Regions from separate parts of the Kocuria sp. KKT182 genome, predicted to be linked through region 2. Evidence: riboswitches for the same ligand, from Rfam matches in the RefSeq annotation. Region 2 holds a riboswitch; the other holds the start of a gene.
The links. A riboswitch is a leader RNA that binds a small molecule or an ion and turns the genes downstream of it on or off. The one in region 2 is predicted to bind S-adenosylmethionine.

Region 1: it holds a riboswitch for S-adenosylmethionine, as region 2 does, so the genes downstream of both, ACZ2G1_RS17155 (hypothetical protein) here and ACZ2G1_RS00485 (MetQ/NlpA family ABC transporter substrate-binding protein) in region 2, are expected to answer to the same signal.

Annotation. Positions count from the first base shown of each region.
Region 1 covers NZ_CM145757.1:3,701,375-3,704,759, reverse strand. The annotation lists gene ACZ2G1_RS17170 (cell division protein PerM) at 1-81, opposite strand, end outside; gene ACZ2G1_RS17165 (glycosyltransferase family 4 protein) at 197-1,372, shown strand; gene ACZ2G1_RS17160 (PIN domain-containing protein) at 1,376-1,759, opposite strand; gene ACZ2G1_RS17155 (hypothetical protein) at 1,771-1,998, opposite strand; SAM riboswitch class IV at 2,012-2,137, opposite strand; gene ACZ2G1_RS17150 (hypothetical protein) at 2,555-2,851, shown strand; gene ACZ2G1_RS17145 (hypothetical protein) at 2,954-3,142, opposite strand; gene cspE (transcription antiterminator/RNA stability regulator CspE) at 3,250-3,385, opposite strand, start outside.
Region 2 covers NZ_CM145757.1:112,547-115,931, forward strand. The annotation lists gene ACZ2G1_RS00475 (GlsB/YeaQ/YmgE family stress response membrane protein) at 1-41, shown strand, start outside; gene dxr (1-deoxy-D-xylulose-5-phosphate reductoisomerase) at 173-1,447, shown strand; SAM riboswitch class IV at 1,492-1,608, shown strand; gene ACZ2G1_RS00485 (MetQ/NlpA family ABC transporter substrate-binding protein) at 1,709-2,602, shown strand; gene ACZ2G1_RS00490 (methionine ABC transporter ATP-binding protein) at 2,599-3,385, shown strand, end outside.

The sequences.
Region 1 (3,385 bases), 340 kb from region 2:
CACGCCCTGCAGCCACAGCGGCATGGGCACACCCCGGCGGTCCGGGCGTGCAGCGGGGGAGGACAGGCCTTGGGAGTTCATCACCGACCATCCTCCCACGCCCGGGCGGCACCCCGGCCGAGGCTTCACGGCGCCTTCACCGGCGGGCCACGCCCCGCTCGCCGTCCGGTCGCCCGGCCCCGGCAGGCTCGGGAGCATGAGAGTCGCCGTGGTCGCCGAGCAGTTCCTCCCCCACCTCAACGGAGTCACCCACTCGGTGCTGCGGGTCGTCGAGCAGCTGGTCGCCGGCGGGCACGACGTCGTGGTCGTGGCGCCCTCCTACGAACCCGCGCCGCTCGGGCGCCCGGCGGAGCAGGTCGTCGAGGACCTCGACGGGGTGCCGGTGCACCGGCTGCCAGCCGTTCCGCTCACCGGCTACCCCGCCGTGCGGGTGGCCGGCGGGACCGTGGCCCGGGTGCGGCGGCAGCTGGAGCGCTTCCGGCCTGACGTGGTCCACGTGGCCTCCCCGTTCGTGCTGGGCCGCCGGGCGATCCTGGCGGCCCAGCAGCTCGGGGTGCCGTGCGTGGCGGTCTACCAGACCGACGTGCCCGGCTACGCGGCCAAGTACGGGGCCCCGTTCCTCGAGCAGCTCCTGTGGGGGCACGTGCGCTCCATGCACAACCTCGCCACGCTCACGCTCGCGCCGTCCACCGCGGCGGTCCGGCAGCTCACCGAGCACGGCGTCCAGGACGTGCACCTGTGGCGGCGCGGGGTGGACACCACCCGCTTCTCCCCCCGGCACCGGGACGAGCGGTGGCGGGAGGAGGTCGGCGGCGGCCGGCGGATCGTCGGCTACGTGGGCCGGATCGCCCCGGAGAAGCAGGTCGAGGACCTCTCCGCGGTCGCGGACCTGCCCGGCACCCGCCTGGTGGTCGTGGGCTCGGGCCCGGAGGAGGACGCCCTGCGCCGCCGGCTCCCGCAGGCCCACTTCACCGGGCGCCGCAGCGGTGCCGACCTGGCGCGCATCATGGCGTCCTTCGACGTGTTCGTCCACCCCGGCGAGTTCGAGACGTTCTGCCAGACGATCCAGGAGGCCATGGCCTCGGGGGTGCCGGTGGTCGCGACCGGCCGGGGCGGTCCCCTCGACCTCGTGGACCGGTCCCGCACCGGCTGGCTCTATCCCCCGGGCGATCTCGGGGCGCTGCGCGGGTACGTGGCGGATCTCCTGGGCGACGAGGCGAAGCGGGCCGCGTTCGGCGTCGCGGCGCACGCGGCGGTCCAGGGCCGGACGTGGGACGTGCTGGTCGGGCAGCTGCTCGAGCACTACGAGCGCGCCGTGGCGCTCTCGGCGCAGGGGCAGGGGCGCAGCCGCCGGCACCGCCGGGCCGTCTGAGGGCTACCGGCGGGCGGGGGACGCATCCAGTACGGGCGCCCCGGTGCCGGCGTACCGCCCCGGCTCCGCGGTCAGCACGGTCAGCCCGTGGACCAGGGCCGTGGCCGCGGTGAGCCCGGCGAGCGGGTCGGCCGCCCCCGTCGCGGCCAGTGCTCCCCACGCCCGGGCCACGGCGGCGTCCGCGGGGAGGACCCGGCCCGGGAAGCGCAGCTCGAGCTGCTCCGCCCACAGCGTCTCGTCGGGCCGCTCGGCGAGCAGCTCCCCGAGCACCGTGGCGGGCAGGAACAGCCGCCGGTGTCCGTGCCGGCGCAGGACCTCGGCCAGCTCGGGGCAGCGCTCCGGGGTGCGCACCCCCAGCAGCACGGAACGGTCCAGGAGGAGGTCCACGGCGGCGGGCCTCAGGCCGCGGCGGCGAGCTCCCCGCGGGCCGGAGCCAGCAGGAAGTCCACGAACTCGGTGCGGACCTGCACCACGCGGGCGTAGTCCTCGACGCTCATGGCGGAGACGCTGATCGCCGGGACGCTCGGCGCGGGGTCGCGGCGGGTCCCGTCCCCGGTGGCCGGGACGGCGTGGGAGGGCTGGGGGAACGCGCCCGTGCGGGCGGCGGAGTGGCGGGGGTCGGACATGACCGGGATCCTTCGTGCGCTCTTGCTCGCACCGGGTACCGCTGCTGCGGCGATGCGAGCCGCTTCGTCATCCGAACCACCCGTGAACATGGGGTTGGTGCCCGGTCAAGTCGGAGCTTGCCGACCGGGTCTCTTGAAGCTCTCCCCATTGAACCACATCGGCCGAACAGTGTCCGCGTGCGGCGACCTGGCCGGATCCGGTGCCCCCTCCTGTGCACAGGCCTTCCCCGGGGTGTCACCGCCCGGACATCTCGACGACACATCGTTGCGCTGGAATGGGTCCCGTAGGACCGGGGACGGCGCAGGCGACGGCCCCGCGCATTACGTTTCAGTGACACAACTCACGACTCGCTTGTCGAGGTGTCGGTGCCGCGGGGTAGCCTGAACCTGCTTCTCGAGATGCGGCGTCCACGCCCTCGGCCGGAGATCGACGATCCCCGGCGGAACCGTGGAGGGGCTCCGACCCGCTGCGCGCCAACCCGATGTTCCCGGGTGGATCGGATGACGAAGCGGCGGGCAACGCCATCGGATGCCTGCAAGAACGTCAGGAGAAAACATGACCATGTCCGAAGAAAGAACAGCCATCACCACCGACCAGCGCGAGGAGTGGATCGACGTGACCGTCACCGCCCTCCCCGATCTCCACCTCGTCCGTCTCACGTCGACCGACGGGGACGTGCAGGAGTACCTGAGCCCCGAGGCCGACGACCTGGCCGCCGCGGCGGAGCACACGGAGGGTACGGCGCAATGGTGCGCCAAGTACCGCCAGCTCCTCGTTCCCGGAGCCCTCGCGGCGACCGGACGGCACCCGTTCTTCAAGCTCCACCCCTCGTCCCTCCCGCTGTCGGCATAGCCGGCGGACAGGAGCGCACGGAGGCCGCAGCCCGTCGGGCTGCGGCCTCCGTCGTGCGGGAGGACGGTGACGTCCGGAGCGCCGGTGGGACCCGCGGGGTGCTCACTCGAGGCCGTAGTCCCCCGCCGAGCCCCAGCCGCCGCCGGCCTCGTCGGCGGAGCCGTCGAATCCCCACTCGGAGGCCTCGACCTCGAACGGCACGGAGACGTCCAGCTCGGCGTCGGAGACCCGGTTCACCACGAAGGGGTCCTCCGGCTCCTCCGCGGCGGGGAGCGGATCGGGAACGGTCACGGCGCTTCCTCCCGGTGCTGCTCGGCGGGTACGACGACAGAACCGCCGCCGGGCGCAGCCCGACGACGGTTCTGGAGGATCAACGGGCCGGAGCCCGCGGAAGATCCTTAGGAGATGACGTTGATGTTCGCAGCCTGGGGGCCCTTGGGGCCGTCCTGGGTCTCGAACTCGACGCGGTCGTTCTCGTTCAGCGAGCGGAAGCCGTTCGAGTTGATCGCGGAGAAGTGGGCGAAGACGTCCTTG
Region 2 (3,385 bases):
GGGGCGCGGTCTCCGGCCGCAAGGGTCGCGCCACGCGCTGACCCCACCCCCGTCGGTCGCCGAGGCCCCGTCCACCGCTCCCGGTGGACGGGGCCTCGGCCCGTTCCGGGCCGTCCGCAGGCACCCCCTGCGGGCACCGCACCGAGGAGTGGCGCTGGGGGATACTGGGGCCATGACGCCCCCCGCCACCTCGCCCCGCACCCGCCCGACACCCGAGCTGCGCGCCCTGGCCGCCGCCGGCCCCCGCCGGATCAGCGTCCTCGGCTCGACGGGCTCGATCGGCACCCAGGCGCTCGACGTCGTGCGGGCCGCCCGCGAGCTCGAGGGCGCGGACCCGTTCACCGTGGTCGCCCTCGCCGCCGGAGCACGGCACCTCGAGCTCCTCGCCGAGCAGGCCCTCGAGACCCGCGCCGCGCTCGTGGCGACCAGCGGCACCGCCCAGGACGCCGCCCGGCTGGCCGGCCTCATCGCGGACGGGGCCGCGTCCGCCGGGGCCGGGGGATACCGCCCGGACGTCGTGCACGGGCCCGACGCCGCGTCCGCGGCCGCCGCCCACCCCGACGCCGACCTCGTGCTCAACGGGATCACCGGCTCCATCGGCCTCGCCCCCACGCTGGCGGCGCTGCGGGCCGGGCACCGGCTCGCCCTGGCGAACAAGGAGTCCCTGATCGCCGGCGGCGCCCTCGTCAAGGCCGCCGCCGCGGCCACCGGGGACCCGGACGCCCTGATCCCCGTGGACTCCGAGCACTCCGCGCTGGCGCAGGCGCTGCGCGGCGGCACCGCCGGGGAGGTGGACCGGCTCGTGCTGACGGCCTCCGGCGGGCCCTTCCGCGGCCGGTCCCGGGCGGAGCTCGAGACGGTCACGCCCCGGGACGCGCTGCGCCACCCGACGTGGGACATGGGCCTGATGGTGACGACCAACTCGGCGACCATGGTGAACAAGGCCCTCGAGGTGCTCGAGGCCCACCTGCTCTTCGACGTCCCCCTCGAGCGCATCGACGTGGTGGTCCACCCCCAGTCGGTCGTGCACTCCATGGTCCAGTTCGTGGACGGCTCCACCCTCGCCCAGGCCTCGCCCCCGGACATGCGCCTTCCCATCGCCCTCGGCCTGGCCTGGCCGCACCGGGTGCCCGGGGCCGCCCTGCCGTGCGACTGGACGCGCGCCACGGAGTGGACCTTCGAGCCCCTCGACCCGGTGGCGTTCCCCGCCGTCGAGCTCCTCAAGGCGGCGGGGGAGCGGGGCGGGACCTTCCCCGCCGTGTTCAACGCGGCCAACGAGGAGGCGGTGCACGCCTTCCACGACGGCCGGATCCGGTTCCCCGCCATCGTGGACACCGTCGAGGCGGTGCTGGGCGAGCACGACGACGACGGCCCGCTGGAGCTCGAGGCCGTGCTGGCGGCCGAGCGCTGGGCCCGCCGGCGGGCCCGCGAGGTCCTCGCCCGCTGACCGGGCCGGGCCCGGCCCCGCCGCACGTGCTAGTCTGTCAGGCGGATGACGAGTCCCAGCGTGCAGCCCTGGCTTGCTGGGCGGCAACCCTCTCCCGTAGTGGGGTGCCCCAGGTGAACCATCCGGCACCGGCCGACGACGGCCGGCGGCAAGTACGGTCCGACCGCGCACGCGCCCTCCGGCGCGCCCTCGACCGTGGCCGCCGGACCCGTTGGCCCCGGTGGAGACCTCCGACACCCCGGACCCACGGAAAGGCACCACATGCGATCGCAGCGCCTCCCCTTCCTCGCCCTGGCCACGACCCTCGGCCTCGCCCTCACCGCCTGCGGCGGCTCCGCCGGGGAGTCCTCCGGCGAGGGCGTGCTCGCCGACGACAAGGTCACCATCGGCGTGGTGGGCACCGACCCGACCCACGACGCCCTCCAGCGGGTGGCCGAGGAGCAGGGCATCACCGTCGAGTACGTCGACTTCTCCGACTACAACCAGCCGAACCCCGCCACCGAGTCCGGTGACGTGGAGATGACCTGGTTCCAGCACGTCCCGTTCCTCGCCGACTACAACAACGCGGCCGGCGGCTCCATCACCCCGATCGGCTCGACCTCGATCTACCCGCTGGGCCTGTACTCCAACCAGTACGACTCCGTGGAGCAGTTCCAGGAGGGCGACGAGATCGCGGTGCCCAACGACGCCGTGAACCTCTCCCGGGCCCTGCTCGTGCTCGAGGCCGCAGGTCTCGTGGAGCTGAGCAGCGACACCCTCATCCCCACCGAGCTCGACGTCGACACCGAGGCCTCCACGGTGCGGGTCACGCCGGTCTCCGCGGAGCAGACGGTGCTCTCGCTCGACTCGGTGGCCGGCTCGGTCATCAACAACGACTTCCTCTCGCGGGCCGACATCGACCCGCAGTCCGCGCTCGCCCAGGACGACCCCGAGTCCGAGGGCTCCCGCGCCTACGTCAACCTCTTCACCACCACGGAGGAGCTCGCCGACGACGAGACCCTCCGGCAGGTCGCGGACCTCTACCACGAGCAGGCCGTGCTCGACGCCGAGATGGAGGAGACCAAGGACACCGCCGTGCCGCTGCAGCTGGAGCCGGAGGAGCTCCAGGAGCTGACCGCGCGCTACCAGCAGGAGCTGAAGGACCAGGAGCAGTGAGCGCGGCGGTCCCCGCCGGGCCGCCCGCACCCGGGCGCCCGGACGAGGTGCTCGTCTCCTTCCGCAACGTCTCCAAGACCTTCCGCACCGGCTCGGGGCGGGCGGCGCGCGAGGTGCTCGCGGTCGACGACGTCACCCTCGACGTCCGCCGCGGCGAGATCTTCGGCGTGATCGGCTACTCCGGGGCGGGCAAGTCCACCCTCGTGCGCCTGATCAACGGGCTCGAGCCCGTGTCCTCGGGCTCCCTGACCGTGGAGGGCTTCGAGGTGGCCGGCCGGCGCGAGACCGAGCTGGCGCCCGTGCGGCAGGAGATCGGGATGATCTTCCAGCAGTTCAACCTCTTCACCTCCCGCACCGTCGCCGGCAACGTCGAGTACCCGCTCAAGCGGGCCGGCTGGCCGAAGGAGAAGCGCCGGGCACGGGTGGCCGAGCTGCTCGAGTTCGTGGGCCTCGCCGCCCGCGCCGGCAACTACCCGGAGCAGCTCTCCGGCGGGCAGAAGCAGCGCGTGGGCATCGCCCGCGCCCTGGCGACCAGCCCGAAGCTGCTCCTGGCCGACGAGTCGACGAGCGCCCTCGACCCGGAGACCACCCAGGAGGTGCTGCAGGTGCTGCAGCGGGTCAACCGGGAGCTCGGGATCACGATCGTGATCATCACCCACGAGATGGACGTGGTCCGCGCGATCGCCGACCGCGTGGCCGTGATGCAGGACGGGAAGGTCGTGGAGCACGGCTCCACCGTGGACATCTTCGCCCGGCCCCGCACCGAGACCGCCCGCCGCTTCG